One region of the Streptomyces sp. SudanB182_2057 genome, then DNA from elsewhere that is predicted to be linked to it. Evidence: riboswitches for the same ligand, from Rfam matches in the RefSeq annotation. Region 1 holds a riboswitch; each other region holds the start of a gene.
What was found. Region 1 has a riboswitch for cyclic di-AMP ahead of ACSURM_RS21855 (transglycosylase family protein). Riboswitches for the same ligand answer to the same signal wherever they lie in the genome.

Region 1 (7,776 bases):
CCGCGTCCCGGGCCATGTCCTCGACCTCGCCGATGGTCTCCGCGCCCGCGAAGCCGCCGCCGATGAAGACGAAGGTGAGCGCCTTGCGGCGGATCTCCTCGTCGGTCGTGGAGTCGGCCTTGTCCAGCTGCTCCAGAACGTGGTTGCGCAGGCCGATGGACTCCTCGATGCCCTTCATGCCGATGCCCTGTTCGGCGAGGCCGGGGATCGGGAAGGTGCGGGAGACCGCGCCCATGGCGATGACCAGGTAGTCGAAGGGCAGCTCGTACGCCTCGCCCACCAGCGGGGCGATCGTGGCGACCTTGCGGTCCTGGTCGATGGTGGTGACCCGGCCGGTGAGGACCTCCGCCTTCGGCAGCACGCGTCGCAGCGGGACGACGACGTGGCGAGGGGAGATGCTGCCGGCGGCGGCTTCGGGGAGGAAGGGCTGGTAGGTCATGTACGACCGGGGGTCGACGACCGTGACGGTCGCCTCGCCGTAGCGCATCTTCTTGAGGATGCGCCGAGCTGCGTACAGGCCTACGTACCCACCGCCTACTACGAGGATCCTGGGACGCTCCGTGGTGCTCATGCCATCGAGTATCCACCCGCCCCAGGGGGGTCGCTCGTGCGCCCCTTCACAAGAACCGACAGGCCCTGTGTTAAACTCCGCGACCCGCGTGACCGAGGTCATGCGGCCCGGCGGGAACCGCGCGGCGGTTCGCCCCGTTGTCAAGGCCGCGTGAGCAGCCTCTCCGGAGTCGCGGGGTGGTCGTGAGAGTGCCGTGAAGCCTCCGGGACAACCTCCTCCAGGGCCCGTTCGCGCCCTTCATCTGAACATGTTCAAACGGTCTTTGATGCCCCGGAAGGGCCAACCGGCCCCATTCGGGGGACCCCCGGGACCGAATTCCTTGTGAAGAACTTCACGAAGTTTTCCGCGCGCGTACGGCGAAGGGCCCCCGAGGGGGCCCTCCGGACCGCTCAAACGTTATCCAACCTGCTCAGCGGTCGGCTACCGACGAGTAACAAAAGAGACCTACGCCACCGACCACGCGATGCCGTCCAGGATGTCGTGCTCGCTCACCACGACCTCCTCGGCGCCGGTGCGTTCCATGATCGCGAGCAGGACGAGGGCGCCCGCCCCGATGACATCGACCCGGCCGGGGTGCATGGACGGGACGGCGGCGCGCTCGGCGTGCGTGGAGCGCAGCAGCCACTCGGTGATCTCCCGGACGCGGCCCTTAGAGATCCGGGAGTGGTGGATGCGCGCGGAGTCGTACGCGGGCAGTTCCTGGGCGATCGCCGACACCGTGGTGACGGAGCCGGCCAGCCCCACCAGGGTGCGCGCCTCGCGCAGCGGGACCGTCCGCCCGGCCAGGTCCAGGGCGGCCTCCACATCGGCCCTTATGGCGGCGATCTGCTCCCCGGTGGGCGGGTCGGAGACCTTGCCGTCGTGCACCAGGTGCCGCTCGGTCATGCGCACGCAGCCGATGTCCACCGACCGCGCGGCGCGCACGTGGTCGTCGCCGACGACGAACTCGGTGGAGCCGCCGCCGATGTCCACCACCAGGTACGGCCGGGCGAGGTCGGTGCGCCCGGTGAGTTCCTTCGTGGCGCCGGTGAAGGAGAACTCGGCCTCCTGGTCGCCGCTGATGACCTCCGGCTCCACCCCGAGGATGTCCAGCACGCCGCGCGTGAAGTCCTCGCGGTTCTCGGCGTCCCGGGAGGCGGAGGTGGCGACGAAGCGGACCCGCTCGGCACCGTGCTCCTTGATGACCCCGGCGTACTCGCGGCAGGCGGCGAAGGTGCGCTCCAGCGCCTCCGGGGCGAGCCGGCCGGTGCGGTCGACGTCCTGGCCGAGCCGCACGATCGTCATCCGGCGGTCCAGCTCGGTCAGTTCCCCCGTCGCCGGATCGGCGTCGGCGACCAGCAGCCGGATGGAGTTCGTGCCGCAGTCGACGGCGGCCACACGGGTCACTTCGCGTCCTCCTCGGGGGTGCCGGCCGTCACGCACGCGCCCTTGCGCCACCACTCCGGCAGCATCGCCAGGGCCTCGTCGCCGAGCGGGTTCACGCCCGGCCCCGCGGCCAGCGAGTGGGCGACGAGGACGTGCAGGCACTTCACCCGGTCGGGCATGCCGCCCGCGCTCGGGAAGCCCTGGAGGACCTCGATCTCGTCCCGGCGCCGGATGTAGTCCTCGTGCGCGGCCCGGTAGGCGGCGGCCAGCTCGGGGTCGCTCTGGAGCCGCTCGGTCATCTCCTTCATCACGCCGTTCGCCTCCAGCGTGCCGATGGCGGAGGACGCCTTCGGGCACGTCAGGTAGTACAGCGTCGGGAAGGGCGTGCCGTCGGGCAGACGCGGCGCCGTCTCCACGACGTCCGGCTGACCGCACGGGCAACGGTGCGCGATGGCCCGAAGGCCCCGCGGCGGGCGGCCCAGCTGCTGCTTGAAGGCCTCTACGTCCGCGTCGGTGGGCTCGGTGCGCGGAGTGGGCGGCGGAGGGGTTTCCATGACTGGCTGTCGGAGACTTTCTGTCGGTTCACTGATCGGAGGCATCGGACTTGTCGACGCCGTCCCAGACGTTCGCGTACCAGGGCCGGCCGGCGGCCCCGAGGTCGGCGCGGGACTGCTTGGCCGCGCCGGGGTCGACGACCACGTACCCGGTCTCGCCGGGCCGTACGTAGTGCAGCCGGCGGCGGATCTGCTGCTCGGCGTAGGCGTCGTCCTGCCAGCGCGCCTTGAGGTCCCGCAGCCGCTCCACCCGCTCGCGGGCCTGCCGCTGCTCGCGCTGGAGATCGGCGATCTCCGCGCGCTGGGAGACGTACTGCCGCATCGGGTAGGCGAGGGCGACGATCATCGTGCACAGCACCAGCGCGAGCAGCGCCGCCCGCCCGGTGAGCCGGGAGCGGCGGGCCTGCCGTTTGGTCTGCGAACGGTAGACGCGGGCCGCGGTCTGCTCGCCGAGCAGCCTGATCCTGGTCGCGGTGGAGAACCGGTCACGGTCCTTCACGCCCATCTTCCCCGCCTCCCGTCACACGCGCGTACGTCCCCGGACACGGTACGGGACCGGGTACGGGGACGTACGTACGACTGGCTAGGACTTAGCCCAGGTTGGGTCGGGCTCAGCCCTTGAAGCGCGGGAAGGCGCTGCGGCCGGCGTACACCGCGGCGTCGTCGAGGATCTCCTCGATGCGCAGCAGCTGGTTGTACTTGGCGACGCGCTCGGAGCGGGCCGGGGCGCCGGTCTTGATCTGGCCGCAGTTGGTGGCGACGGCCAGGTCGGCGATGGTGACGTCCTCGGTCTCGCCGGAGCGGTGGGACATCATGCACTTGAAGCCGTTGCGCTGGGCCAGCTCGACGGCGTCCAGGGTCTCGGTGAGCGAGCCGATCTGGTTGACCTTGACCAGCAGGGCGTTGGCGGCGCCCTCCTCGATGCCCTTGGCCAGGCGCTCCGGGTTGGTGACGAACAGGTCGTCGCCGACCAGCTGCACCTTGTCGCCGAGCTTGGCGGTGATGGTCTTCCAGCCCTCCCAGTCGTCCTCGAAGAGCGGGTCCTCGATGGAGACCAGCGGGTACGCCGCGACCAGCTCGGCGTAGTACTCGGTCATCTCGGCGGCGGTGCGGTTCTTGCCCTCGAAGAGGTACGAACCGTCCTTGTAGAACTCGGACGCGGCGACGTCGAGCGCCAGGGCGATCTGCTCGCCGGGGGTGTAGCCGGCCTCCTTGATCGCCTCCAGGATGAGGTCGAGGGCCTCACGGTTGGAGCCGAGGTTCGGGGCGAAGCCGCCCTCGTCGCCGAGGCCGGTGGACAGGCCCTTGTTCTTCAGGACCTTCTTCAGGGTGTGGTAGACCTCGGTGCCCCAGCGCAGGGCCTCGGAGAAGGACTCCGCGCCGATCGGGGCGATCATGAACTCCTGGATGTCCACGTTGGAGTCGGCGTGCGAGCCGCCGTTCAGGATGTTCATCATCGGCACCGGCAGCAGGTGCGCGTTCGGGCCGCCCAGGTAGCGGAAGAGCGGCAGGTCGCTGGCCTCGGAGGCGGCGTGGGCGACGGCGAGCGAGACGCCGAGGATGGCGTTGGCGCCGAGGGAGCCCTTGTTGTCGGTGGCGTCCAGGTCGAACATGGCCTGGTCGATCAGCCGCTGCTCGGTGGCGTCGTAGCCGACCAGCTCGGGGCCGATCTGCTCGATGACGGCGAGGACGGCCTTCTCGACGCCCTTGCCCTGGTAGCGGTTCGGGTCACCGTCGCGCAGCTCGATGGCCTCGAAGGCGCCGGTCGAGGCGCCGGACGGCACGGCGGCACGACCCGTGCTGCCGTCGTCGAGGCCGACCTCGACCTCGACCGTGGGGTTGCCTCGGGAGTCCAGGATTTCCCGGGCTACGACGACGTCGATGGACGGCACGAGCATCTCCTTCTTGGATGTGACGCTGGAAGTGCGGGGCTGGTGTGCCTTGCGACTAGAGCCTAACCGTCCCGGGCCGCTCGGCTGTCGACCGACCGCCCCGTGGACAGGGCGACGGTACCTTTTGTTTCTGCGCGAAACAAAGGGGTCGGGTCAATTCCGGACCGGAGGCGCCGGGCCGGACACGGAAAACCCCGCCCCGGCGCGTACGGGGGAACACGCGCCGGGGCGGGGAGCCCTTGGGGGACGGGGGTGACCCGCACGGGCCTTGGGGGGCCGCCTGGTTGTGCGGGCTGGGGGCCCGGGGGGTGTACGGGCCTTGGGGGCCGTGGATGTACGAGGCCCGGGGGCCTTGCGTACGAGGCCCGGGGGCTTGGTCGTACGGGGCCCGGGGGCCTTGGGGTCGTACGGGGCCCGGGAGGGAACCCGGGGCCCGCCGGGATGTGCGGGCCGTGGGGTCCCCCCGGGGGGGGGCTTACTTCAGGTGGAGCTGCTGGCCCGGGTAGATGAGGTCGGCGTCCTGGACGATGTCCTTGTTCAGCTCGAACAGCTTCTGCCAGCCGCCCGCGACCTTGTGCTCCGCGGCGATGGTGCTGAGCGTGTCGCCCTCGACGACCTTGTACTCGCCGTCACCCTTCTTGACCTTCTTGCCGGTCGGGGTGGTGACGGTCTTGCTCGCGCCGCCGGTGCTCTTGCCCGCGCTCGTGCTCGTGCTCTTGCTCGTGGAGGCGGCCAGGCGCTCCGCGGAGCGGGAGGCGGCCTGCTGGTCGGCGGAGCGGGTGGAGGTGCCCGAGTCCTGGGTGGACGGGGCGGACGGCGCCGGGGCGGAGCCGTTGTACGGGGTACTCGACAGACCCGTGCCGCAGACCGGCCAGGCGCCCTTGCCCTGGGAGGCGAGGACCTTCTCGGCGACGGCGATCTGCTGCGCCTTGCCGGCCTGGTCGGCGGTGGCGGCGTACTGCGTGCCGCCGTACGCGGCCCAGGTGGAGGCGGAGAACTGCAGACCGCCGTAGTAGCCGTTGCCGGTGTTGATGGACCAGTTGCCGCCGGACTCGCACTGGGCGACCGCGTCCCACTGGGAGGCGGTGGCGGCGGAGGCGTTGCCGGCCGCCATCAGCGGGGCGGCGACGGCGGCGCCGGTGACACCGGCGAGCGTGACGGCGCGAACGGCCTTGGACGGACGACGGTGCTTGCCCTTGCCGGAAAACAGCATGGATCGATTCCCCTCACCGACGCCTGCGAGGTGAGCTGTCGGGTTCGGGCCGGTTGAGTTGCCCGGCCGCGTACGACGCTTTCGCGTGACGCGGCTTCACCCCCAGCCGGTCCCAGCCTCAACTGCTGGGCCCGGCACTTACCTTGGGTCCCCCGCTCCTGCCTACGGCGCTTGACGCGACGACTGTTCCCGGGCGACCGCCGGCAGGATTCGGCGTGGCGGAAGCCGGGGCTCGCGGTGACGAGCGGCCTCGACCGTAGGCAGGTGATCGCCGGAATTTCAAAGACGATCAGGGCTTCTGAGACTCATCCCACACTTTCGCCAAACCGGACATTCAGGCGGTAAGCGGGGCGCCAAGTCCCGCTACTCCGCGTCCGTTTCGCCCTGAACATTCAGGGTCTGACCGGCGGTGATGTGGTTCGGGTCGGCACCGATGGCCTTCTTGTTGCCGGCGTACAGCGCGTGCCACCCGCCGTCGACGTCAAGGGAGTCGGCGATGGAGGACAGCGAGTCGCCCTGGCGGACTGTGTAGGTGTCCGGTTCGCGGGAGGCGTGACGGCCGGAGGAGGTGTCGTTCTGACCGTTTGTCAGGGTTTCGTCCGCGCTCGGGCCCCGGTGGCGTCCGCCGGTGCCGACGGCGCCGGTGTCGACCAGGCTCCAAGACCCGGCCGCCTGCTGCGGGTTGTCCACGGTCCCGGCGTCCGGGGTGGCCGTCGGGGAGCCGCCGGGGTACTGGGGGTGGCCGGTGCCGGGCGTGGGGGACGTGTCCGGCCCGGTGGTGCCGGTCCCGGCGGACCCGGGGGTCTCGCCCGCGCCCTCGCCCGCCGCCTTGCCCGCATCTTCACCAGTGGCCTTGCCCGCGCCCTTGTCACCCTTGTCGGCCTTGTCGCCCTTGTCCTGCTTGGTGGGCGGCGTGCCGGTCGGGTCGGAGGAGTGGCCGGACCCCGGGTCGGCGGTGGAGCCGGTGGAGTCCGTGGAACCCGTAGAGCCCGTGGTAGGCGACGCGTCCGGCCGGTCGGACGGGTCGGAGGTTCCGGGAGCCTTGGACGTACCGGAGTCGCCGGCCGATCCGGACGCGTCCGTCGAACCGCCGGTGCCGCCGGAGTCGCCGACGCCCGTGTCGACGTCCATGGACCCCGAGTTCCGCGTCAGGCCGGAGAGCAGGGCGCAGGTGGCCCAGGGGGCGGTGCCCCGGTCAGCCAGGATCTTCTCGGCGACGGCGATCTGCTGCTGGCGGCTGGCCTGGTCGGGGCTGGCCGCGTACCGGCCGCCGCCGTACTTGTCCCAGTCGTCCTGCGAGATCTGCAGGCCGCCGTAGTACCCGGTCCCGTTGTCCGCGCTCCAGGAGCCGCCGCTCTCGCACTCGGCCACCTTGTCCCACGTGGTGCCGTCGGCCGCGTTGGCGCTCGCCGCGCCGAGGAGCGGGATGGCGATGGCGGAGCCGGTCACTCCGGCCGCGACGAGGAGGGCCGGAGCCTGGCGGGGGCGACGGTGTCGACCGTTCCCGGAGAGCATGCAGAAGCCTTTCGAGCGACAGCAGGACCGGCGCGGCGGTTGGAGCCGCTCGCCGCGCTGATGGGTGAACGTATCGGCAGACGATCACTTGTCACAAGTTCATGCCGCACAGATCACGTGAAGATCACAGAGTTGAGAAAGTGTCACCTTTGTCTGGAGGGACTGTGTTCAGGCGGGCGGTGTGAACTCCACCGGCAGCGTGCGCAGGCCCCGCATGATGAGCCCGCCGCGCCAGCGCAGGTCGGCCGGATCGGCGGCGAGCCGCAGGTCGGGCAGGCGGGTGAACAGGGTGGCCAGCGCGGTCTGGCCCTCCAGCCGGGCGAGCGGGGCGCCCAGGCAGTAGTGGATGCCGTGGCCGTACCCGAGGTGCTGGTTGTCGCGGCGGCCGAGGTCCAGCACGTCCGGGTCGGCGAACCGCTCCGGGTCCCGGTCGGCGGCGGCGAGGACGACGAGCACCGGGTCGCCCGGCGCTATGTCCTGCCCGCCGATGGTCAGCGGCTCGGTGGCGAACCGCCAGGTGGCCAGCTCCACCGGACCGTCGTAGCGCAGGAGTTCCTCGACGCCCGTCTCCAGCAGGTCCCGTTCGCCGCGGGTCAGGGAGTCCTGGAACCGGGTGCGCTGGCCGGGGTGGGTGAGCAGGGCGTAGGTGCCGTTGCCGATGAGGTT
Region 2 (7,776 bases), 1.3 Mb from region 1:
AGCGCCTCCTCGGCGAAGTCCTCGGGCGTGGCCGGCGGCTCGGCCCGGCGCTCCTCGCCGGTCCCGGCCGCGGTGGAGTGGTAGACCTCGTTGCTCTTGCTGTCGTAGCCCCAGACGTCCTTGCCGTCGTGGATCAGGCTGTACTCGGCGCCGCGCTCCAGCAGCGACACCTTCTGCCGGTCCGGGCCGTCGGCGGCGACCCGCAGGGTGTGCATGCCGGACGCCAGCTCGGTGAGCCTGGAGCGCGGGTCGGCGGAGGAGCCGTCGCCGGAGCCGCCGTGGCCGTCGCCGTCGCCGTTGCCGGAGAGCAGGCCGTCCTCCAGGCCGCCGAGGTCGGGCAGGCCGAGGTCGGTGGTGATCTTCACGGTGCCGGACAGCTGCCGCACGTCCGACTCGGTCATCTTGTCGATGAGCTGCTGCGCGGTGATCTTCGGCAGGTCGGGGTCGCCGGATTCGGCGAGCGCCGGGACGAGCCCGATCGTGGCCGCCGCCACCCCCGCCACCGCGACGGGAACGGCGTACCGGGCGGCCTTGCGCCGGCCGGAACGCGGGGCCCCGTCCCGCTCGGCCCCCTCGTGCGCGGCGCCCACTGTGTCGCCGGATTCGTACGGTGCCATGTGTGCCTTACCTCCGTCGTCGGCGGCGGCTGTTCTCACGCTGGTCAACCCTGAGCCGCCATTCTCACCCGAATCGATGAGTTGTGGTGATGCGTGCGGTTTCCATATGACCAAATTCGCCGTGAGGAAGCGTCAGCCCTCGGAGGCAACTGCGCCTACGCCTGCGGTATGACACCCGACGCCCCTGTCCCCCCGCGACCCGTAGGGGTCGTGAGGAAGGCCGCCCCCATGCGAGGGACGCGGGATCCGGCCACGGGAGGCACACCGGCACCAGGCTCCGGCGGGACCGTGCGGGAATCCGTCAGGGGTCGTACGGTCGTACGTCGGTTCCGTACGACCGTCCAGTCGTACGCCGGCCGGGGCGGTGGGGCGGTCGTCCCAGGTGGGGCGGTCGGCCGGGCGGGCCGGGCCGGGTCAGCCGGCGCGGTGGACCACCGCGTCGCACAGTTCCACCAGCGCGGCCTTGGCGTCGCACTCCGGCAGCGGGGCCAGCGCGGCCCGCGCCTCCTCCGCGTACCGGACCGTGTCCCGGCGGGCCTGCTCCAGCGCGGGGTGGGCGCGCAGCGCGGCCAGCGCGCGGGCGTGCCGGGTGTCGTCGCTGAGGTCGGAGTCCAGCAGTTCGCACAGGGCGATGTCCTCGGCCAGCCCGAGCCGGGCGGCCCGCTCGCGCAGCCGGAGCACCGGCAGTGTCGGGATGCCCTCGCGCAGGTCGGTGCCCGGGGTCTTGCCGGACTCGTGGGAGTCGGAGGCGATGTCCAGGACGTCGTCCGCCAGCTGGAAGGCGACGCCGAGCCGTTCGCCGTACTGGGTGAGCACGTCCACGACCCGCTCGCCGGCGCCGGACATCATCGCGCCGAACCGGCAGGACACCGCCACCAGGGAGCCGGTCTTGCCGGCCAGCACGTCCAGGTAGTGCTCGACCGGGTCGCGGCCGTCCGACGGGCCCGCGGTCTCCAGGATCTGCCCGGTGACCAGCCGTTCGAACGCCAGGGCCTGCACCCGGACCGCCTCCGGACCGAGGTCGGCGAGGATCTGGGAGGCGCGGGCGAAGAGGAAGTCGCCGGTGAGGACCGCGACGGAGTTGCCCCAGCGGGTGTTGGCGCTGTCCACCCCGCGCCGTACGGCCGCCTCGTCCATGACGTCGTCGTGGTACAGCGTGGCCAGGTGGGTGAGCTCCACGACCACGGCCGACGGCACGACGCCCGGCGCGTACGGGTCGCCGAACTGGGCGGCGAGCATCACGAGCAGTGGCCGGAATCGTTTGCCGCCGGCCCGCACGAGGTGCTGCGCGGCCTCGGTGATGAACGGGACCTCGCTCTTGGTGGCATCGAGCAAGCCTTCCTCGACAGCCGCCAATCCGGCCTGGACATCGGCTTCGAGAGCCTGGTCCCGCACGCTCAGCCCGAACGGCCCGACGACGGTCACGAGGGGTCTCCTGTCTGCTGGTGTCTGCTGGCGATTACACGGTTTGTCGATAGGTCGCTGCCATCACTCAAGTCAGCGTATCCGGTCCTGTTTCGATCACCGATAGCGCCCACCGGTCCAGCCTGGGTGGTATCGGATCATGACCGGCATGGTTTTGCTCACACGGTAATAAAGGGACATATATCGACTTAACGGTAATCCGGATACCGTGTCGCAACCTCTCCACACCTTCCTCACCTCACTTCTCCCCGGCCGGCCCCTGTGGCAACGAAGCGCGCCACACACCGGGTTCCACCACGACTCGGACTTCAGGCCCGAATCCCCCTAATCCCTCATGTCCGATTTGAATTCTTTTGCTATTTCGTGAATTGGGTCACTCGGCCGACTCGTCCGCGCCACCCGGCACTCCGCCCGCCACCCTTGCCCCGACCGCGAGTTGAGGATGTGCGACCGCAAAGGATCAGGCACCCCATACGATGTCGATCAAGGTCAAATCGCACGTTGTATGAATCCGGTACTTGTTCCCGACATGTGCTCTCGCATACGTTCCGGGCCGTCGGGCGGACGCCGAATCCTGCCGCCGCCCGCGTAACCCATTCACGAACTCATTCGTACGGCAGGAGCGGGGGACCCAGGTAAGTCGCCGCGCCGGACGGCATCCGCCGCACCGGAACGGCTCGGGGTGAAGCCGTGCCTCCTTCCGGGCACGGCCGGGCACCTCCCCGCCCGAACCCGACAGCTCACCTCGCAGGCGCCGGAGAGGAACATTCGATGCCTGCTGCCGCTCGGCTCCGCCGTACCCGGACCACCCGCCACGCCCGCTCCCTCGCCGCCGCCTGCGCCGCCGCCCTCGCCCTGCCGCTCATCGGCGCGACCGGCGCGTCCGCCGCCACCGCCGCGGCCCCGACGGTGGGCACCACCCCCGCCGGATACCCGGACAACCTCGACGGCTGGATCCGCGAATCGCTCGCGATCATGGCCGAGAAGAAGATCCCGGGCACCTACAACGGCATCCACCGCAACATCATCCGCGAGTCCTCCGGCAACCCGGCGGCCATCAACCTCTGGGACTCCAACGCGGCCAAGGGCATCCCGTCCAAGGGCCTGCTCCAGGTCATCGACCCCACCTTCAACGCGTACCACGTCGACGGGACGTCCTTCGACATCTACGACCCGGTCGCGAACATCACCGCCGCCTGCAACTACGCGGCGGACCGGTACGGGTCGATCGACAACGTCTTCGGCGCCTACTGACCGGCCCGGCCGCCCAGCTCTTCCCCCGGTCAGGCGGCCGGGAACAGTCTTTCGAGGACGACGGCCACGCCGTCGTCCTCGTTCGACACCGTGACCTCGTCGGCCACCGCCTTCAGCTCGGGGTGCGCGCCGGCCATGGCGACACCGCGCGCCGCCCAGCGGAACATGGGGATGTCGTTGGGCATGTCGCCGAAGGCCAGAGCCCGTTCGGGACCGACCCCCAGCCGCTCGGCGGCCAGCGCCAGACCGGTCGCCTTCGTCACCCCGCTCGGCTGGAGCTCCACGGTGCCCGGCCCCGACATCGTGACGGTCGCCAGCGAGCCCACCGCCGAGCGCGCCACCGCCGCCAACTCGTCGTCGGACAGCTCGGCGTGCCGCAGCAGCACCTTGCTGATGGGCTCGGCCCACAGCTCGGCGCGCCGGCCGACCCGCACCGCGGGCAGCGTCGGGTGCGGCATCCGGTAGCCGGGCTCGATGAGCGTGCGCCCGTCCTCGCCGTCCTGGTCGACCGCCGCGTACACCTGCCCCACCTCCGCCTCGACCTTGCCGAGCGCGGTCTCCGCCAGCTCCCGGTCCAGCCGGACCGACCACAGCAGCCGGCCGGCCCGGGCGTCGTAGACCTGCGCTCCCTGCCCGCACACCGCCAGCCCGGTGCAGCCGAGGCGCGCGAGCAGGGACCGTACCCGCGGCGCCGGGCGGCCGGTGACCACCAGGTGCCGGGCCCCGGCCCGCGCCACCCGCGCGAGCGCGGCGAGCGACCGGTCGGAGACGGTGTCGTCGCCGCGCAGCAGTGTTCCGTCCAGGTCAGTGGCGATGAGGGCATATGCCGGGGTGGATGCCATGCCCAGAGAATACGGACCCCGGGCCCCGCCGACTCCTCCTCTGTTCCCCCCTGTCGCCGTACCGCCCGCCCCCAACTGCCGTCCGCGGACGGCTCGGTGACGAAAACCCGCCGCACTGTCGTGGGCCCGTGCGAGCACTCTTTCGAGCAAGCCCCGGGACACGAAGACCACTGCCCATGACACGCGTGTCGGCCGTAACGTGTGGCCCGACCACATGGAACGCTTCGCCATGCATGGCACGGATGAGAGTGAGGCAGCACCCATGCCCCCCTTCGACGTCCCCGAGGGCGACCCCTTCGGCCCGCACAACCTCCCCTATGGCGTGTTCTCGCCCACCGGCAGCACGGAGCGGAGGATCGGCGTCCGGCTCGGGAACCACGTCCTCGACGCGGGCGCCACGGCGGCGGCGGTCGGCTCGCCCCACCAGGCGCTGCTCGCCGCCCCCACCCTCAACCCGCTGCTGGCCGCCGGCCGCGCCACCTGGTCGGAGATACGGCGCGCCGTCACCTCCTGGGTCACCGACCCGGCGCACCGCCCGACCGTCGAGCCGCTGTTCCACCCCCTGGACGAGGTGACCCTGCACCTGCCCTTCGACGTGGCGGACTACGTCGACTTCTACGCCTCGGAACACCACGCCCGCAACGTCGGCCGTATCTTCCGCCCGGACGCCGAGGACAGCCTCACCCCCAACTGGAAGCACCTCCCGATCGGTTACCACGGCCGCGCCGGCACGGTCGTCGTCTCCGGCACGGACGTCGTACGGCCCGCCGGGCAGCGCAAGGGCCCCACCGGCCCGGCACCCGTCTTCGGCCCGTCGATCCGGCTGGACATCGAGGCCGAGGTCGGCTTCGTGGTGGGCGTGCCGTCGCGGCAGGGCCGCCCGGTGGCGCTCGGCGACTTCCGCGAGCACGTCTTCGGGCTGTGCCTGCTCAACGACTGGTCCGCGCGGGACGTCCAGGCTTGGGAGTACGTCCCGCTCGGCCCGTTCCTCGGCAAGTCCTTCGCGACCTCGGTCTCGGCGTGGATCACCCCGCTGGAGGCGCTGGAGCACGCACGCGTGGCGCCGCCCGAGCGCACCCACCCGCTGCTGCCCTACCTGGACGACACGGCCCCCGGCGTGGAACCCGGCGGCTACGACCTCCGCATCTCCGTCGCGGTCAACGGTCATGTGGTCTCCGAACCGCCGTTCTCCACCATGTACTGGACCGCCGCCCAGCAGCTCGCCCACATGACGGTGAACGGCGCCTCGCTGCGCACCGGCGACCTGTACGGCTCGGGCACGGTGAGCGGCCCGGCCGAGGACCAGCGCGGCTCGCTGCTGGAGCTGACCTGGAACGGCCGCGACCCCCTGGAACTCCCCGACGGCAAGCGGACGTTCCTGATGGACGGGGACGTGGTGACCCTGTCCGCCTGGGCTCCCGGCCCGGACGGCCACCGGATCGGGCTGGGCGAGGTCACGGGCCGCGTCGTGGCGGACTAAGCCACGGTGGGGCGGCCGACGGGCCGGGACCCTGTTCCGGCCCCGCCGAACTCGCCTTCTCCACCTGGGGTTTCGCCGTCTTCCCCGGCCGGATCGCCGTCGGCACCTGACTCACACCGCCCTTCTTCGCCATACTGACAGGGACACGCGTCCGCACTCCGCGCGGCCGTGCGACGCGTGCCCCCGCACCACCCAGTACCCGCACACCTTTCCGACCAGGAACCGGAGCCCCGGCATGACCGTCTGCCTGCTCCTGCTGAGCGCCGTCGCCCTGACGGCCGCCGTGCCGGCGCCGCGCGCGCTGATCCGGGCGGCCTGGCCCGAACGGGAACCCGTGGTCGCGCTGTGGGTGTGGCAGTGTCTGGTCGCCACCGTCCTGCTGTGCTGCCTGACCGCGCTGGTCCTGGGCGCGGCGGCCGTCTTCCACACCGTCCGCGACCATGTGTTCGCCCCCGCGCCGCCCGCCGTCACCGCCGCCTACGACCTGTCCGCCACCCCGGTGTGGACCACCGCCCTCACCCTGCTGCTGGCCTGCGGGGCCGCCTGGACGACGGCGATGCTGGCCCGGGAGCTGTTCGAGGCCCGCCGCAGCCGGGGCCAGGCCCGGGCGCAGCTGCGCGAACGCGCCCCCGAACTGCCGCCGGGACTGCGGGCGCCGCGCGGGCCGATGCTGGTGCTGGAGGACGAGTACCCGGACGCCTGGTGGATGCCGGGGCATCCGCCGCAGCTGGTCGTCACCACGGGGGCGCTGCACCGCCTCACCGATCTCCAGCTGGACGCCGTCCTCACCCACGAGCGCGGACACGCCCGCGCCCACCACGACTGGCTGCTGCACCTGTCCGCCGCGCTCGCCACGGGTTTCCCGCGCGTGCCGCTCTTCGCCCACTTCTGCGACCAGACGCACCGCCTGGTCGAGCTGGCCGCCGACGACGCGGCCTCCCGGCGCTGCGGGCACCTCACCACGGCGCTCGCCCTGATCGAGCTGAACCAGCACCGGGGCGTGCTCTCCTGCGCCTCCAGCCGCCGGCTGCTGGGCGAGCGCGTGGACCGGCTGCTGGAGCCGCCGCCGCGGCTGCTGCGCCGGCACCGGGCGCTGACCACGACGGTGGCCGCGCTGGTGCCGCTGCTGCCGCTGCTGATCACCTTCGCTCCCGGGCTGACGGCACTGTCCTGACGACGCTGTACCGGGCACCCCGGGGGCCGGGGCGGGCTATGCCCAGTCGGGCTCCGGCTCCGGCTCGGGCTCGTCGGCCGGCTCGGGCCAGTCCGCGTCGTCCGGTGCGGCGGCGGGGGCGGGCGGTGCGGCGCCGTCCAGGGAGGCCAGCACCCGGAGCACGCCTTCGCCGTACGTGGCCAGCTTCTTCTCGCCGACGCCGTTCACCGTGCCCAGCTCCCGCACCGAGCCGGGCCACCGGGACACGATCTCCCGGAGGGTGGCGTCGTGGAAGATGACGTACGCCGGGACGCCCTGTTCCCGGGCCTGCTCGGCGCGCCAGGCCCGCAGGGCCTCGAAGGCGGGGAGCAGCGCCTCGGGCAGCTCGGCCGCGGCGGCCTTGGCCTTGCCGGCACCGGAGGCACCGGAGCCGGCGGCGGACCGGGACCGGGAGGCGGCCGGCTTCTTCGGCTCCTTGCGCAGCGGCACCTCGCGCTCGCTGCGCAGCACCGCGCCGCTCGCCTCGGTGAGCACCAGCGTGCCGTACTCGCCCTCGACCGCGAGGAGCCCCTGGGCCAGCAGCTGCCGGATGACGCCCCGCCACTCGCCCTCGGTGAGGTCCTGGCCGATACCGAAGACGGACAGCTGGTCGTGGTCGAACTGGATCACCTTGCCGGTGCGCTTGCCGAGCAGGATGTCCACGATCTGCACCGCGCCGAACTTCTGCCCGCGCTCTCGCTGCAACCGCACCACCGTGGACAGCGCCTTCTGCGCGGCGACCGTGCCGTCCCAGGTCTCCGGCGGGGTGAGGCAGGTGTCGCAGTTGCCGCAGGCTTCCGCGTCGGCGTCCTGGCCGAAGTAGGCGAGCAGCTGGCCGCGGCGGCACCGGGCGGTCTCGCACAGCGCGAGCATGGCGTCGAGGTGGGCGGCGGCCCGGCGGCGGAACGCCTCGTCGCCCTCGCCGGACTGGATCAGCTTGCGCTGCTGTATGACGTCGTTCAGGCC
Region 3 (7,776 bases), 2.6 Mb from region 1:
TGAGGGCCACCGGGTAGCCGAGCGCGCGGGCGGCGTCCACGGCGGCGTCCGGGCCGGGCGCGGGCAGGGCGCGGCGCACGGGTATGCCGTAGCGGCCGAGCAGCTCGCAGGTGTGCTCGGCGGAGATCGTGAGCCCTTCGCCGCGGGCGAGCAGCTCGCCGATCAGCCGGGCGGCCCCCTTCTCGTCGATGTCGTCGAACTCCGGGACCTTCCCGGGGTCGGCCGCCTCCCGCCGCCACCGCGCGTACCTCACGGCTTCGGCGAGCGCCCGCACCGCGCGTTCGGCGGCGGGGTAGGCGGGGATGAGACGGGTGCCGTCCTGGGGGGAGGCGGGGGATGCCTGGCCGGCCGGGGGTGCGGGGGGTACGAGTGGTGCGGGGGGTTCGGTGGCGGGAGCCGATGGCGCGGCCGACGGTCGTTCCGCTCGCGCGCCGGGCGTCCGGTCGGCGGCGCCCGGTGCCCCCGGTGCCGTGCTCGTCGCGGCCGACAGCGCCTGTGCCAGCCCGCCCAGCTCGACATGGACCACCAGCACCGGCTTGCCCGGCACCGCCGCCGCGGCCGACCGCAGTGCCTCCGCCAGTTCCGCGTCCCCCGGCGACCCTTCCCCGATCGCGGGGATCGCCGTGACGACGACGGCGTCGTTCGTGTCGTCGGCCAGCGCGTCGGCCAGCGCCCGGTGGAAGTCCTCCGCCGTCGCCTCGGTGGTCAGGTCCACCGGCCGGGCCGGCCGCAGCCCCTCCGCCACACACCGGTCGTACGTCAGCACGCCGAGCGACTCGGAGTTGCCGAGGATGGCCACGCGCGGTCCCGCGGGCAGCGGCTGCCGGGCGAGCAGCAGCCCCGCGTCGACCAGCTCGGTGATGGTGTCGACCCGGATCACCCCGGCCTGCCGCAGCAGCGCGGACACCGTCGCGTACGGCAGCCGGGTGGCGCGTACCGCGTGTCCCTGCGGGGCGGTGCCGGTGCCCTGCACGACGACCAGGGGCTTGGCCGCGGCCGTGCGCCGGGCGAGCCGGGTGAACTTGCGGGGGTTGCCGATGGACTCCAGGTACATGAGGACGACGTCGGTGTCCGGGTCGTCGTACCAGTACTGCAGGACGTCGTTGCCGGAGACGTCGGCGCGGTTGCCGGCGGACACGAACGTGGAGACGCCCGTGACGCCGGTCACCCCTCCCCCGCGCCGGTGCAGCCGGGACAGCAGGGCGATGCCGATGGCGCCGGACTGGGCGAAGAGCCCGATGCGGCCGGGGCGGGGCGGCTCGGGGGCGAGCGAGGCGTTCAGCCGGACGTCCTCGGCGGTGTTGATGATCCCGAAGGCGTTGGGGCCGATGAGGCGCATGCCGTGGGCGCGGGCGGCCCGGACGAGCGCGCGCTGCCGTTCGCGTCCCTCGGGCCCGCTCTCGGCGTACCCGGCGGACAGGACGACCAGCCCCTGGACGCCGTGTTCGCCGCACTCGGCGACCACGGCGGGCACGTGCTCGGCCGGTACCGCGACGACGGCGAGGTCCACGTGCCCGTCGATGTCGCGCACCGAGCGGTAGGCGGGCACCCCGTCGATCTCCTTGAGGTCCTCGGGGAATGCCTTGTTCACGGCGTGCAGCGGGCCCGCGTAGCCGGCCTCGCGGATGTTGCCGAGGATGCCGCGGCCCACCCCGCCGGGGGCGCGGCCGACGCCGACGACCGCGACGGAGCCGGGTGCGAGGAGCCGCCGTACCGAGCGGGCCTCGGCGCGCTGTTCCCGGGCGTGCTGCACGGCCATGGACCGGTCGGTGGGTTCGAGGTCCAGCTCCAGGCGTACGACGCCGTCCTCGAAGCTGCGCTTCTGGGTGTAGCCGGCGTCCGTGAACACCTTGATCATCTTGGTGTTGGCGGGGAGCACCTCGGCGGCGAAGCGGCGGATGCCCCGCTCGCGCGCGACGGCCGCGATGTGTTCCAGGAGGGCGGAGGCGACGCCGCGGCCGTGGTGGGCGTCCTGGACCAGGAAGGCGACCTCGGCCTCGTCGGCGGGCACGGAGGCGGGCAGGCCGTCGGCGCCGATGCGGTCGTAGCGTACGGTGGCGATGAACTCGCCGCCGATGGTGGCCGCGAGTCCCACCCGGTCCACGAAGTCGTGGTGCGTGAAGCGGTGGACGTCCTTGGCGGACAGGCGTGGGTACGGCGCGAAGAAGCGGTAGTACTTCGACTCGTCCGAGACCTGCTCGTAGAAACTGACCAGGCGGTCGGCGTCGTCGACGGTGATGGGCCTGACGCGCGCGGTGCCGCCGTCGCGCAGCACCACGTCCGCCTCCCAGTGGGCGGGGTACTGGTGCCGGTCCTGCCGGTCCGCCGAGGTGTGCATGGGCCCCAGCGTAAGGGTCGCGTACGACAACGGCGCGAGGCAGTCTATGGGGGCGACGCCGGACCGAGGCCGCGGTCCGGGGTCGCGCCGGGGCGGTCCTCGCCGGCCCGCTCCGGGCACGCTTCACGGTATGGGAAACTGGTCTAGACAACCCTGAGCACTGAAGGGCAGCAACACATGGCTGAGCGCCGCGTCAACGTCGGCTGGGCCGAGGGCCTCCACGCCCGCCCCGCTTCTCTCTTCGTCCGAGCCGCCACGGCCACAGGCGTCCCGGTGACGATCGCCAAGGCCGGGGGCAACCCCGTCAACGCGGCCTCGATGCTGGCCGTCCTGGGCCTGGGCGCCCAGGGTGGCGAGGAGATCGTCCTCGCCTCCGACGCCGAGGGCGCCGACGCCGCCCTGGACCGTCTGGCCAAGCTGGTCTCCGAGGGCCTGGAGGAACTGCCCGAGACCGTCTGAGCGGGACCGGGAAGCCGCGCCGTCCGTATCGGGCGGCGCGGCTTCCGCGTTTCCGCCGCCGGTTCCAGGGTCGCGCCGGTTCCGTCGGCGGATTTCTTCTCGGGTGTTCGCCCGGTCGCCCGGCACACGCGGGACATGAAATTGACGGAAGCGGAAAAGGGCAGCGGAAAACACCCGCCGCCGAATTACCCTTCTTTGTATACGGCGCCCGTGTTAATGCCGCGGACCCGACATGTTTACGGCATGTTGCGAAGTCCTCACACGCTCCGCGCCGGGAAGGCGCAGCCGGTGCGCGCCCGTCGCGCGTTCGGCGTGCAGTGCCGTCAGCGCCCGCGCGCGTTCGCCGTCCCCGCGCGCCACCGCGTCCACGATCGCGCCGTGCTCCGCCCAGGACTCCACCGGGCTCACCGGCGGCTCCACCGCGTACATCCAGGCGATCTTGTGCCGCAGCTGGGTCAGCATCGAGGTCAGCGAGGGGCTGCCGCAGGCCTGGGCAAGCGTCTCGTGGAACCAGCCGCCGAGCGCGCGCAGATCCTCGCTGTTGCCCTTCCTGGCCCGCTCCTGGCCCAGCCGGACCAGGCCGCGCAGCACCTTCAGATGGGCCTCCGTGCGCCGCTGGGCGGCCCGCGCGGCGCCCAGCGGCTCCAGCAGCGTCCGCATCTCCAGCACGTCGGCGGCCTCCCGCTCGGTCGGCTCGGCCACGCACGCGCCCGCGTGCCGGCGCGTCACCACGAAACCCTCGGCCTCCAGCGTGCGCAGCGCCTCGCGGACGGGGACGCGCGAGACGCCGTAGCGGCGGGCCAGGACTTCCTCGGTGAGCCGGCTGCCGCGCTCGTAGACACCCGCGACGATGTCGTCCCGGACAGCGGTGCACACCGAGTGCGCCGGAATACGCATGACCGACCTCCGCCTTAATCCCCGTGAAACGCCGACGATGGACGCGTATACCGTGACTCTATTCCAGCGGGCCGGAATTTCCGACGGGGGGCGGTAATCCATGGATATTTTTTGGACAACGAGTCCGGCGGACGGCGTGAAAAACGGCGAAAGCCCCGGCTCGGGTGAGCCGGGGCCGTCGGAAACGCGCGGGCGTCAGATCCGGACGCCGTGCCCGCGGAGGTAGGCGACGGGGTCGATGTCCGAGCCGTACTCGGGCGACGTGCGCGCCTCGAAGTGGAGGTGCGGGCCGGTGACGTTGCCCGTGGCGCCGGACAGGCCGATCTGCTGGCCCGGCTCGACCTGCTGGCCCACTGTGACGCCGATGGAGGACAGGTGCCCGTACTGCGTGTACATGCCGTCGGCCATCCGGATCACGACCTGGTTGCCGTAGGCGCCGCCCCAGCCGGTGGCGACGACCGTGCCGGCGCCCACCGCGTGCACCGTGGAGCCGCTGGCCGCGTGGAAGTCGATGCCGGTGTGCGAACCGGAGGACCACAGGGAGCTGGAGGCCTGGTAGGCCGTGGAGACGTAGGAGTGCGCGACGGGGGCGACGAAGGTGTTCAGCCGGCGGCGCTCGGCCTCGCGCGCGGCGCGGACCCGCTCCTCCTCGGCCCGCTCGGCGGCCGCCTTCGCCGCGGCCTCCTCGGCGGCCTTGCGGTCGGCGGCCTGCTGCTGGGCGGTGGCCTGCGCGTCGATCTGCGCGGCGACGTCCTCGGTGGCGGCGAGGACCGGCGTGAGGCCGGTCTGGTCCACGGGGTTGTCGGCGGCGAGCGCCGGGGAGGCGGCGAGGGTGCCGATGACACCGGTGGTGGTCAGGGCCGCGACGCCGGCCGCCTGAGCGGTGGTGCGCTTGACCCGGCCGGGCTTGCGGTGCTTCCCGGTGGCGCACATGAACGCCATGAAGTGGCTGGTCCTTTCCTTCCCTCTCGCCTACCGGGTTAGCTGACGGGTTCGGAGCAGGAAGGTCTCCTACGAGCCCCCTCGCGGGCGCCCGATTCACCCCAGGGACGGTGGGTCCCCGGCTCCCCTGGCTCGCGCCGTACGGGGACTCGGCGATGACTGTCCGGTGCCGCGGGTGCGGCGCACTGCCTGACGAACAGCCCGGACGACGCTACGGCGGCCCGCTTTCGATCCTCAAACGGATCCGGGGTTTTGTAGCGCATCCCACAGGTCAGACAGGCAACCTCCGCCCCAAAACGGGCATCTGAGGGCCCGAGTGGAACAGCGTGGGGCCCTGACGGCTCGTAAGCCGTCAGGGCCCCACGCGCGCGTGCGCCGGATGCGCCGGGCCGCTACTCGGCCGGCACCACGGTCACCTCACCGATGCCGAGCGCCTCGACCGGCGCCTTGATCTGGGAGGCGTCGCCGACGAGGACGGTCACCAGGCGGTCCACCGGGAAGGCGTTCACGACGGCCGCGGTGGCCTCCACGGTGCCCGTGGCGGCCAGCTGACGGTACAGCGTCGCCTGGAAGTCGTCGGGCAGGTGCTGCTCGACCTGGTCGGCCAGCGTGCTCGCGACGGCCGCCGCGGTCTCGTACTTCAGCGGCGCCACGCCGACGAGGTTCTGCACGCGACGTCCCGCTCGGCGTCGGTCAGGCCCTCCGCCGCGACGGTGCGCAGCACCTTCCACAGGTCGTCCAGCGCCGGGCCGGTGTTCGGCGTGTCCACGGAGCCGCTGATGGCGAGCATCGCCGCGCCCGTGCCGTCCGGCGCGGACCTGAGGACCTGCCCGAAGGAGCGCACGCCGTAGGTGTAGCCCTTCTCCTCGCGCAGGACGCGGTCCAGGCGGGAGGTGAGGGTGCCGCCGAGGCAGTAGGTGCCGAGCACCTGGGCGGGCCACACGCGGTCGTGCCGGTCGGGGCCGACCCGGCCGATGAGCAGCTGCGTCTGGACGGCGCCGGGCCGGTCCACGATCACCACGCGCCCGGTGTCGTCGGCCGTCACCGGCGGCACCGGCCGCGGCTCGCCGGGGGTGCCGGTCCAGGCGCCCAGGGTGTCGCCGAGCAGCGCGTCCAGGTCGGTGCCGGTCAGGTCGCCGACGACGACCAGGGTGGCCGTGGCGGGCCGCACATGGCGGTCGTAGAAGGCGCGTACGGCCGCCGCGTCGATCTTCTCGACGGTCTCCTCGGTGCCCTGGCGCGGCCGGGACATGCGCGAGGCCGCCGGGAACAGCTCCTTGGAGAGCTCCTTGGCGGCCCGGCGGGAGGGGTTGGCCAGCTCGTGCGGGATCTCGTCCAGGCGGTTGCGGACGAGGCGCTCGACCTCGCTCGGGGCGAAGGCGGGCGCGCGCAGCGCGTCGGCGAGCAGGCCGAGGCCCTTGGCCAGGCGGGAGACCGGGACCTCCAGGCTGAGCCGGACGCCGGGGTGGTCGGCGTGCGCGTCCAGGGTGGCGCCCGCGCGCTCCAGCTCGGCGGCGAACTCCTCGGCGGAGTGCTGGTCGGTGCCCTCGGAGAAGGCGCGCGCCATGATCGTGGCGACGCCGTCCAGGCCGGCCGGCTCGGCGTCCAGCGGCGCGTCCAGCAGCACCTCGACGGCGACGACCTGCTGGCCGGGGCGGTGGCAGCGCAGCACGGTCAGGCCGTTGCCGAGCGCGGTGCGCTCGGGGGCCGGGAACGCCCAGGGCTTGGCCTCGCCGGGCCGCGGCTGGGGGTGGAACTCCATGGTGGCGAGCTCGGTCACTTGGCCGTCTCCTCGTTCTCGGTCTCGTCGCGGCCCGCCTCTACGGTCGCTTCCTGCTCCGGGTCCTCCGGGACATCGGCGTCGGGGGCGGCCTCCGGGGACTTCGGTTCGTAGACCAGCACCGCGCGGTTGTCGGGCCGCAGACGCGCCTTGGCGACTTCCTGGACCTCCTCGGGGGTCACCTCGAGGACGCGATTCACGGCGGTCAGGGCGAGCTGCGGGTCGCCGAACAGGACGGCGTACCGGCACAGTTCGTCGGCGCGACCGGCGACCGTGCCGAGCCGGTCCAGCCACTCGCGCTCCAGCTGGGCCTGGGCGCGCTCCATCTCCTCGGGGGTGGGCCCCTCCTCCGCGAACCGGGCCAGCTCCTCGTCGATGGCGGTCTCGATGACCGGCACCTCGACGTCACCGGAGGTCTTCACGTCCAGCCAGCCCATGGAGGGCGCGCCGGCCAGGCGCAGCAGGCCGAAGCCGGCGGCGACGGCCGTGCGGTCGCGGCGCACCAGGCGGTTGTACAGGCGGGAGGACTCGCCGCCGCCGAGGATGGTCAGCGCGAGGTCGGCCGCGTCGCACGCGCGCGTGCCGTCGTGCGGGAGCCGGTAGGCGGCCATCAGGGCGCGCGCCGGGACCTCCTCCACGACGACCTCGCGCTTCTGCCCGCCGATGACGTCCGGCAGCGAGCCGTCGCGGGGCGCGGGCTTGCCGTCGTGGGAGGCGATGGAACCGAAGTACTTCTCGATCCAGGCCAGGGTCTGCTCGGGGTCGATGTCGCCGACCACGGAGAGCACCGCGTTGTTCGGCGCGTAATAGGTGCGGAAGAACTGGCGGGCGTCCTCCAGGGTGGCCGCGTCCAGGTCCGCCATGGAGCCGATCGGCGTGTGGTGGTACGGGTGGCCCTCCGGGTAGGAGAGGGCGGTCAGCTTCTCGAAGGCGGTGCCGTAGGGCACGTTGTCGTAGCGCTGGCGGCGCTCGTTCTTGACGACGTCCCGCTGGTTCTCCATGGACTCCTCGTCCAGGGCGGCCAGCAGCGAGCCCATGCGGTCCGCCTCCAGCCACAGGGCCAGCTCCAGCTGGTGGGCGGGCATGGTCTCGAAGTAGTTGGTGCGCTCGAAGCTCGTGGTGCCGTTCAGCGAGCCTCCGGCACCCTGCACCAGTTCGAAGTGGCCATTGCCCTTCACCTGTGCGGAGCCCTGGAACATCAGGTGCTCGAAGAGGTGAGCAAGGCCGGTACGCCCCTTGACTTCGTGGCGGGAGCCGACGTCGTACCAGAGGCAGACCGCCGCCACCGGGGTCAGGTGGTCCTCGGAGAGCACCACGCGCAGACCGTTGGCCAGGCGGTGCTCGGTCGCTGCCAGGCCCC
Region 4 (7,776 bases), 470 kb from region 1:
TTCGGCTCGATGCTGCTCGGCCCGCTGTACTGGCAGCAGGAGCGGGGCCTGAGCGCCACGGCGGCCGGGCTGCTCGGCGCGCCGGTCGGGCTCGTGGTCGGTACGACGATGCAGATCGCGGCGCGGCGGGTCGACCGGGTCGCCCCACGCCCGCTGATCGCGGCGGGGAGCGCGGTGGGCGCCCTCGGCATGGCCCTGCTGGCCTGGCAGACCGGGACGCCCGGGGTCGCGTCGTGGCGGATCGTCGTCGCGGGCATGGTGATGGGCGTGGGCGCCGGGATGACGCTGATGCCGGCGATGACCACCGCGAGCCGTGATCTGCCCGCGGACCGCCTGGCCGGGGCGAGCACCGCGCTGAGCATCAACGCCCAACTGGCCGCGTCGGTCGGTACGGCCCTGCTGTCCGTGCTGCTCGGGGCGGCCGGCCCGGACGCGGCCGGCTTCCGGCTCGCCTACGCCGTGGCGGCGGCACTGCTCGTCCTCGCGATACCGGCCGCGCTCCGCCTCCCCGGCGGACGGCCGGGCCGAGCCCGACCGCCGGTCAGCCCGCCGTCAGCTCCGTGAGTTCGGCCAGCGGCAGGGTGTGCCGGGTCTGGAGGGCCTTGGCGCGCAGGTAGTGGATGTTGTGGGCGGTGGTGAAGACGCCGGTGGGCACGCGGTCCCGGACGGTGATGCCCAGCGCCCGCAACTGGTCCGCCTTGTCGGGGTTGTTGGACAGCAGATCCAGTTCCGTGACGCCGAGAGCGGCGAGCATCTGGGCGGCGGCCGTGTAGTCGCGGGCGTCCTCCGGCAGGCCGAGGGCGGCGTTCGCCGCGTAGGTGTCGAGCCCCTCGTCCTGGAGGGCGTACGCGTCGAGCTTGTTGTAGAGACCGATGCCCCGGCCCTCCTGACGGAGGTACAGCAGGATCCCGCCGCGGTCGGCGATGCGCTCGACCGCCTCGCGCAGCTGCGGTCCGCAGTCGCAGCGGGCCGAGCCGAAGACGTCCCCGGTCAGGCACTCGGAGTGCAGCCGCACCAGCGGGACGGGGCCCGGGTCGCCCAGGACGGCGGCGAGGTGCTCCCGGCCGTCGGCGAGGCCGTGGAAGGTGACGAGTTCCGCGTCGGCGCCGTAGCCGTCGGCGAACCGCAGCGGTACCCGGACGCGGGCGCGCGGGGTGGCGGTGGGGATGTCGGGCATGCGGATCCCTCCGGAGCATGTGCTTCAGATTTGAAGCAGTGGTACGCGGGGACCCTACCGTATGCTTAAAAGTTGAAGCAATCGACCCGAGGCCAGGAGCAGGCCAGGAGCAGGCCAGGAGCGGGCCAGGAGCGGGCCAGGAGCAGAGCAGAAGCGGGTCAGGAGCAGGACGAACGGCGCCGCCAGGGGACGTCACCCGCGCCCGCCCCGGCCCCCTCGCCCTGCAACCCGCGCACGATCCCCGTGCAGATCTCCTCCAGCTGCCCCACCTGCTCCTCGGTGAGCCGGTCGAACAGCAGCGAGCGGACCGTCTCGACGTGACCGGGCGCCGTACGCTCCAGAACGGCCGTCCCCTCGTCCGTCAGCACCGCGAGCGAGGCCCGCTTGTCGTCGGCGCAGTTCTCCCGGCGCACCAGGCCGTCCCGCTCCAGCCGGTTCACCACGTACGTCAGCCGGCTGCGGGTGATCTTCAGTGCCTCGGCGAGGTCGGTCATGCGCAGCCGCCGGCCGGGGGCGTCGGAGAGGCCGGCCAGCACCGAGTAGAACAGGTGCGGCATGCCGCCCGCCTGCTGGAGCTGCCGGTCGACCGCGTCCTCCAGGAGGCGGGCGGCGGCGATGTAGGCGCGCCAGGCGCGCTGCTCCTCGGGCGTGAGCCAGCGGGTCGTCATGCCGCCAGTGTAGGTTTGTTTAAAACTTGAACCAAGCCGCCCGCGGCCCAGCCCGGTCCGTCCGCCCCACAGGAAAGAGCGCCGATGCCCCTGCCGTACGTGCTGCTGTCCGCCGCCGTCTCCCTCGACGGCTACCTGGACGACACCGGCCCCGAGCGGCTCCTGCTGTCCGGCCCGGCCGACTTCGACCGGGTCGACGGGGTACGGGCCTCGGCCGACGCGCTCCTGGTCGGCGCCGGCACGATCCGCGCCGACAACCCCCGCCTGCTGGTCAACTCGGCCGAGCGGCGCGCGGCCCGGCGCGCGGCGGGCCGCCCGGAGTACCCGCTGAAGGTCACCGTCACCGGCTCCGGCGACCTCGACCCGGCGGCGCGCTTCTGGCACACCGGCGGCGACAAGCTCGTCTACACCACCGACCAGGGCGCCGTACGGGCCACGCGCCTCCTCGGGGACACCGCCGATGTCGTCCCGCTCGGCCCCGTCGTGGACTGGCGGGCGCTGCTGGAGCACCTGCACGACGTGCGCGGTGTGCGGCGGCTGATGGCCGAGGGCGGCGGCACGGTCCACACCCAGCTGCTCCGGCAGGGTCTGGCCGACGAACTCCAGCTGGTCCTCGCCCCGCTGTTCGTCGGCGATCCGGCGGCCCCGCGGCTGTTCGGTCCGGGCCCCTACCAGGGCGGACGCCTGCGCCTGCTGGAGACCCGACGGATCGAGGACGTCGTCCTCATGCGGTACGCGCCCACGGCTCCCGGCTCCGGTGCGGACGCCGTCGCCGCCGACCGCCACTGGCTGCGCACCGCCTGCGAACTGGCGGCCCTGTGCCCGCCCTCCCGGACGGCGTTCAGCGTGGGCGCGGTCGTGGTCGCCGCCGACGGCACGGAACTGGCCCGGGGCCACTCGCGGGAGGGCGGCGACCCGGTGGTGCACGCGGAGGAGGCGGCGCTGGCGAAGACCGACCCGGCCGACCCGCGGCTGTCCGGCGCCACGGTCTACTCCAGCCTGGAGCCGTGTGCCCGCCGTGCGTCCCGGCCGGCGCCCTGCGCCGAGCTGATCCTGCGGGCCGGGGTGCGCCGGGTGGTCACCGCCTGGCGGGAGCCGGACACGTTCGTCGAGGCGGCCGACGGGACGGGCGTGCTGAGGGCGGCGGGGGCGCGGGTCGTCGTACTGCCGGAGCTGGAGGAGCTGGCGAAGGCGCCGAACGCCCATCTGCCGGGCTGAGCACCGCCCTGGGTGCGGATACACCCAGGGCCCGGAATCCTTGGGATTCCGGGCCCTGGGCCTTCAGTAGCGGGGACAGGATTTGAACCTGCGACCTCTGGGTTATGAGCCCAGCGAGCTACCGAGCTGCTCCACCCCGCGTCGTTGTGACTCCAGTGTACGCCATGTGCGGGATGCTTCGCACATCGGTTTCCGTGGGCCCCTCGGCGGGCCTCTCCGGGGGGCTCTCCGAGGGGCCCACCGGAGAGGCTCACCAGAGGGGTCACGCAAGGTGACCGGGTGAGCGCGCACGCATAACAACTGAGACACCATCAAAATCGCGAGTGACTGCTGACCGCGTCTGAGTGCCGGTCAAATTGCCCGATCTGACGGGATAGTTGCTGATAACTCCACCGGTGAAAACGTTAATGATCAAGGGGACCGGCTTGGAAAGTGACTGTCAGGTCTATTAACGTTCGATAACGCAGCGCGGTCGTCCCAGCCGTCACAAGAGGCGGCTCCGTGCGCACGCGCCGAATCCCGCGAGGGAACCGGGGAACCACCACCTTGGGGTGAATCACGCGGATACCGCCGTGCACTCACGCGAGTCCACGACCGGTATACGCGCGTAGGAGACCTTCCTGCTCCGAACCCGTCAGCTAACCCGGTAGGCGGAGGAAGGAAAGGAGTACGCCCGCGTGGCGTCCAACCGGCCTGGCCCCGAAGCCCCGTCCATACCGGCACAGCGCGAGTCCGAACCCGAGACCTTCGGCTACGGCGCCTACCGCGCCGACGAGGGCCCGTGGGAGGAGTGGAACCCCACCGAGGAATCCGTCGCCCCGGTCCGCGGCCGGCACCGGGTCGCCAAGCAGCGCGGCGGCTTCGCGCGCAGCTCCACCGTCCTCGGCGTCGGCGTCATGGCCGCGGTCGGCGCGGGCGGCATGGCCAGCGCCAACACCGGCAAGCCGCCGGTCTCCATCTCCATGCCGGACCTGCCCTCGGTCGGCTCCCTCTTCCAGGACGGCTCCGGCGACGACCGGCCCGCCGAGGCGGCCGCCACCACCGCGCTCGCCACCGTCGCCGTGGCCTCCGACGCGGGCCAGGACAGCGCCGACGCGGGCGAGGTGCTGCGCAACCGGATCATGGCGCAGGCCGAGCAGCAGCAGGGCCAGGCCGACAGCAGGGCCGCCGCGGCCGCGCTCGCCGCCGCCGAGAAGCAGACCGCCGAGGCCGCCGCCCAGGCCGAGCAGGAGGCCGCCGCCAAGGCCGCCGCCGCCAAGGAGAAGGCGGAGGCCGAGGCCGAGAAGGCCGCGGCCGAGGCGAAGCGGGCGGCCGAGGAGAAGCGGCTGGCCGAGCTCGCCAAGCAGTACGCGCTGCCCACCTCCTCGTACACGATCACCTCGACGTTCGGGCAGGCCGGCTCGATGTGGTCCTCCGGCCACCACACCGGTCTGGACTTCGCCGCCCCCACCGGCACCCTGATCAAGGCCGTGCACAGCGGCACGATCACCGAGGCGGGCTGGGCCGGCGCCTACGGCTACCGCACCATCCTGACCCTGGACGACGGCACCGAGCTGTGGTTCTGCCACCAGTCCTCGATCAACGTCACGGCCGGCCAGAAGGTCTCCACCGGCGAGGTCATCGGCCGCGTCGGCGCCACCGGCAACGTGACCGGCCCGCACCTGCACCTGGAGATCCACCCCGGCGGCGCGCCCACCGGCATCGACCCGATGGCGTGGCTGCGCGACAAGGGCCTCACCCCCTGACGGTCCCTTTCCGGAAGCCCGGAGACGAACCCTTCCCCGGAGACCGGGAAAATCGGCGCCGGCGGCGGGATGCGATCGGCCCCCGCCGGCGTTGACATGGCGTATGACGTCACTTCGTAAACTCGGCTCCTCCGACCTCGAGGTCTTCCCGCTCTCCCTGGGCGGCAACGTGTTCGGCTGGACGGCCGACGAGCAGACCTCCTTCGCCGTCCTCGACGCCTACGCCGCGGCGGGCGGCAACTTCATCGACACCGCGGACGTGTACTCGGCCTGGGTCGAGGGCAACAAGGGCGGCGAGTCCGAGACCGTCCTCGGCGCCTGGCTCAAGGCCCGCGGCAACCGCTCGGACGTGGTCATCGCGACGAAGGTCAGCCAGCACCCCGAGTTCCAGGGCCTGTCCGCCGCGAACATCAAGGCCGCCGCCGACGCCTCGCTGCGCCGCCTGGGCACCGACTACATCGACCTCTACTACACCCACTTCGACCAGCCCGAGGTGCCGGTCGAGGAGATCATCGGCGCGCTGGACGAACTGGTGAAGGCCGGCAAGGTCCGGCACATCGCCGCCTCCAACATCGCCGCCGAGCGCCTGCGCGCGTCCCTGGAGTTCTCCGACCGCGAGGGCCTGGCCCGCTACGTCGCCGTCCAGCCGCACTACAACCTGGTCTCCCGCGACACCTACGAGGGCCCGCTCCAGGAACTCGTGGCCGCCGAGGGCCTGGCCGCCGTCCCGTACTTCGCGCTCGCCTCGGGCTTCCTGACCGGCAAGTACCGGCCCGGCGCGACGGTGGACAGCGCCCGCGCCGACCGGGTGCAGGAGTACGTGGCCTCCGAGCGCGGCCGGAAGGTGCTGGCCGCCCTGGACGAGGTCGCCGCCGCCCACGAGGCCCCGGTCGCCACGGTCGCCCTGGCCTGGCTGGCCGCCCAGCCGACGGTCACCGCCCCGATCGCCTCCGCCCGCACGCCCGAGCAGCTTCCGGCGCTGCTCGGCGTGGCGGCGCTGAAGCTGACGGACGCGGAGGTCGCGAAGCTGACGGAGGCCTCGGCCTAGAAGGACGGCCGTACGGCACCCGGCGGTCAGGTCCGGTACGGGTTGTAGGGGGAGTACGTCACCGCCGGGTATCCGTACGCCGCCGCCGGCCGGTACACCGGGGCCGGGGCGGCGGCCCGGCTCGCGTACTCCAGCGCCGGCCGGGCCACGTGCCGGCGCTGCCACAGCTCCGTCAGCAGCTCCCGTTCCCGTGCGGTGAAGTCCGCCCCGGCCTTGCCCGCGCGCCCGCGCCGGCGCAGGAAGGCGAGCGAGGTGGCGTACCCCCCGTAGCGGGCCACCTCCCGGGCGGCCGGGCGGCCGTGGTGGTGCCGGGCGTAGTCCCGGGCCATCCGGCGCGCCCGCATCGACCCGAGCGCGAACGGCTCGCCCGGCCCCAGCCACCCGGCCAGCACGTACGCCGGAAGTTCCGCCCGCACGGCGCGCAGCTCCCGCTGCCGGGTCCAGACCGCGAGCCAGGTCACCAGCCCGAACACGGGCACCATGAAGCCGCCGTAGACGGCGAAGAACCCGTACTGCCCGAAGGTGGCCGAGCCGTTCCAGAAGGCGTGCATGCCCATCGCGAGCAGTAGCCCGCACACCGGCAGCAGGAACCGCCGGACGGGCCGGCGCTCGGCGGACAGCGCGGCGATGCCGAAGCCGATGCCGGTCAGGACGGTGAACAGGGGGTGCGCGAACGGGGACATGACGATGCGCACGAAGAAGGTGGCGGCGGTGACGGAGGCGATGCCCCGGTCGCCGGTGAGCTGGTCGGTCCCGAAGGCCGTACCGAGGTAGAGGATGTTCTCGGTGAACGCGAACCCGGTGGCGGTGGTCCCCGCTATCACCACGCCGTCCACGATCCCGGTGAAGTCGCGTCTGCGGAAGAGGAAGACCAGCAGCACGGCGGCGGCCTTCGCGGACTCCTCCACGACCGGCGCTATCACCGTGGCGCCGAGGGTGTCGGCGCTCGCCGGGTCGGCGGTGGAGGTGGCGATCCACTCGGTGGCGAAGCTGTTGGCCACGATGGCTATCAGCGCCGCCGCGCAGGCGCCCCAGGCGAAGGAGAACAGCAGGTTCCGCCAGGGGCCCGGCTCCACCCGGTCCAGCCACCGGAACGCGGCGATCAGCCAGGGCACCGGCAGCACGGCCAGCCCGAGCCCGACGAGGAACCCGTCCGTGCCGGTCTGCCGCCGCACGAGCGCGAGGATGACCAGACCGGACAGCGCCAGCAGCGTGCTCGGCGCCCCGTACCGCACCCACCTGCGCTGCCACCAGTGCGGGTGGCGGAGCACCCCGTCGCCGGGGCTCGGGGGACGGGTCGGGAACGGGGGACTGGTGGCCACGGCATCGACCCTAACGGTGACAGGACGAGGGGCTGAGCGGATTATCGGCCCGGCCGGTCGAGCGGTCCGGGCCCTCCGGTCGGCTATCCGTCCTGGCGGTGCGGTACGCGTCGGAACAGCAGATCGTTCACGACGTGTCCCTTGTCCAGTCCCTGTCCCTCGAAACGGGTCAGCGGCCGGAACTCCGGGCGCGGCGCGAAACCGCCGTCCGGCTGGGTGTTCTCGAAGTCGGGGTGCGCGGTGAGCACGTCCAGCATCTGCTCGGCGTACGGCTCCCAGTCCGTGGCGCAGTGCAGCAGCGCGCCGGGCGCCAGCCGGGTCGCGGCGAGCGTCAGGAACTCGGGCTGGATGAGCCGCCGCTTGTGGTGCCGCTTCTTGGGCCAGGGGTCGGGGAAGTAGACGCGCAGCCCGGCCAGCGAGTCCGGGCGGAGCATCTCCCGCAGCAGGATGATCGCGTCGCCGTTGCCCACCCGGACGTTGCTGAGGCCGCTCCGGTCGGCGAGGCCCAGCAGGTTGCCCTGGCCCGGGGTGTGCACGTCGACGGCGAGGATGTTGGTGTCCGGGTCACCGGCGGCCATCCGCGCGGTGGCCTCGCCCA

Region 2: linked by a shared signal. The riboswitch ahead of ACSURM_RS15645 (transglycosylase SLT domain-containing protein) and the one ahead of ACSURM_RS21855 (transglycosylase family protein) in region 1 are both predicted to bind cyclic di-AMP.
Region 3: linked by a shared signal. The riboswitch ahead of ACSURM_RS10015 (M23 family metallopeptidase) and the one ahead of ACSURM_RS21855 (transglycosylase family protein) in region 1 are both predicted to bind cyclic di-AMP.
Region 4: linked by a shared signal. The riboswitch ahead of ACSURM_RS19665 (M23 family metallopeptidase) and the one ahead of ACSURM_RS21855 (transglycosylase family protein) in region 1 are both predicted to bind cyclic di-AMP.

The regions. Positions count from the first base shown of each region.
Region 1 covers NZ_OZ186798.1:4,958,474-4,966,249, reverse strand. The annotation lists gene ACSURM_RS21880 (NAD(P)/FAD-dependent oxidoreductase) at 1-571, opposite strand, end outside; gene ACSURM_RS21875 (Ppx/GppA phosphatase family protein) at 1,016-1,957, opposite strand; gene ACSURM_RS21870 (DUF501 domain-containing protein) at 1,954-2,490, opposite strand; gene ACSURM_RS21865 (FtsB family cell division protein) at 2,519-2,995, opposite strand; gene eno (phosphopyruvate hydratase) at 3,102-4,382, opposite strand; gene ACSURM_RS21855 (transglycosylase family protein) at 4,858-5,595, opposite strand; cyclic di-AMP (ydaO/yuaA leader) riboswitch at 5,601-5,775, opposite strand; gene ACSURM_RS21850 (transglycosylase family protein) at 5,959-7,110, opposite strand; gene ACSURM_RS21845 (cytochrome P450 family protein) at 7,279-7,776, opposite strand, start outside.
Region 2 covers NZ_OZ186798.1:3,632,348-3,640,123, forward strand. The annotation lists gene ACSURM_RS15635 (LolA family protein) at 1-617, opposite strand, end outside; gene ACSURM_RS15640 (polyprenyl synthetase family protein) at 1,032-2,042, opposite strand; cyclic di-AMP (ydaO/yuaA leader) riboswitch at 2,631-2,811, shown strand; gene ACSURM_RS15645 (transglycosylase SLT domain-containing protein) at 2,814-3,296, shown strand; gene ACSURM_RS15650 (HAD family hydrolase) at 3,326-4,138, opposite strand; gene fahA (fumarylacetoacetase) at 4,401-5,618, shown strand; gene ACSURM_RS15660 (M56 family metallopeptidase) at 5,854-6,792, shown strand; gene recQ (DNA helicase RecQ) at 6,829-7,776, opposite strand, start outside.
Region 3 covers NZ_OZ186798.1:2,361,840-2,369,615, forward strand. The annotation lists gene ACSURM_RS10000 (bifunctional acetate--CoA ligase family protein/GNAT family N-acetyltransferase) at 1-2,338, opposite strand, end outside; gene ACSURM_RS10005 (HPr family phosphocarrier protein) at 2,516-2,797, shown strand; gene ACSURM_RS10010 (GntR family transcriptional regulator) at 3,011-3,694, opposite strand; gene ACSURM_RS10015 (M23 family metallopeptidase) at 3,890-4,636, opposite strand; cyclic di-AMP (ydaO/yuaA leader) riboswitch at 4,649-4,801, opposite strand; partial or broken gene ACSURM_RS10020 (M16 family metallopeptidase) at 5,029-6,416, opposite strand; gene ACSURM_RS10025 (M16 family metallopeptidase) at 6,413-7,776, opposite strand, start outside.
Region 4 covers NZ_OZ186798.1:4,489,379-4,497,154, forward strand. The annotation lists gene ACSURM_RS19640 (DHA2 family efflux MFS transporter permease subunit) at 1-564, shown strand, start outside; gene ACSURM_RS19645 (GTP cyclohydrolase II) at 542-1,177, opposite strand; gene ACSURM_RS19650 (MarR family winged helix-turn-helix transcriptional regulator) at 1,336-1,845, opposite strand; gene ACSURM_RS19655 (dihydrofolate reductase family protein) at 1,930-3,063, shown strand; tRNA gene ACSURM_RS19660 (tRNA-Met) at 3,131-3,204, opposite strand; cyclic di-AMP (ydaO/yuaA leader) riboswitch at 3,564-3,731, shown strand; gene ACSURM_RS19665 (M23 family metallopeptidase) at 3,741-4,808, shown strand; gene ACSURM_RS19670 (aldo/keto reductase) at 4,912-5,856, shown strand; gene ACSURM_RS19675 (PrsW family intramembrane metalloprotease) at 5,883-7,178, opposite strand; gene trmB (tRNA (guanosine(46)-N7)-methyltransferase TrmB) at 7,262-7,776, opposite strand, start outside.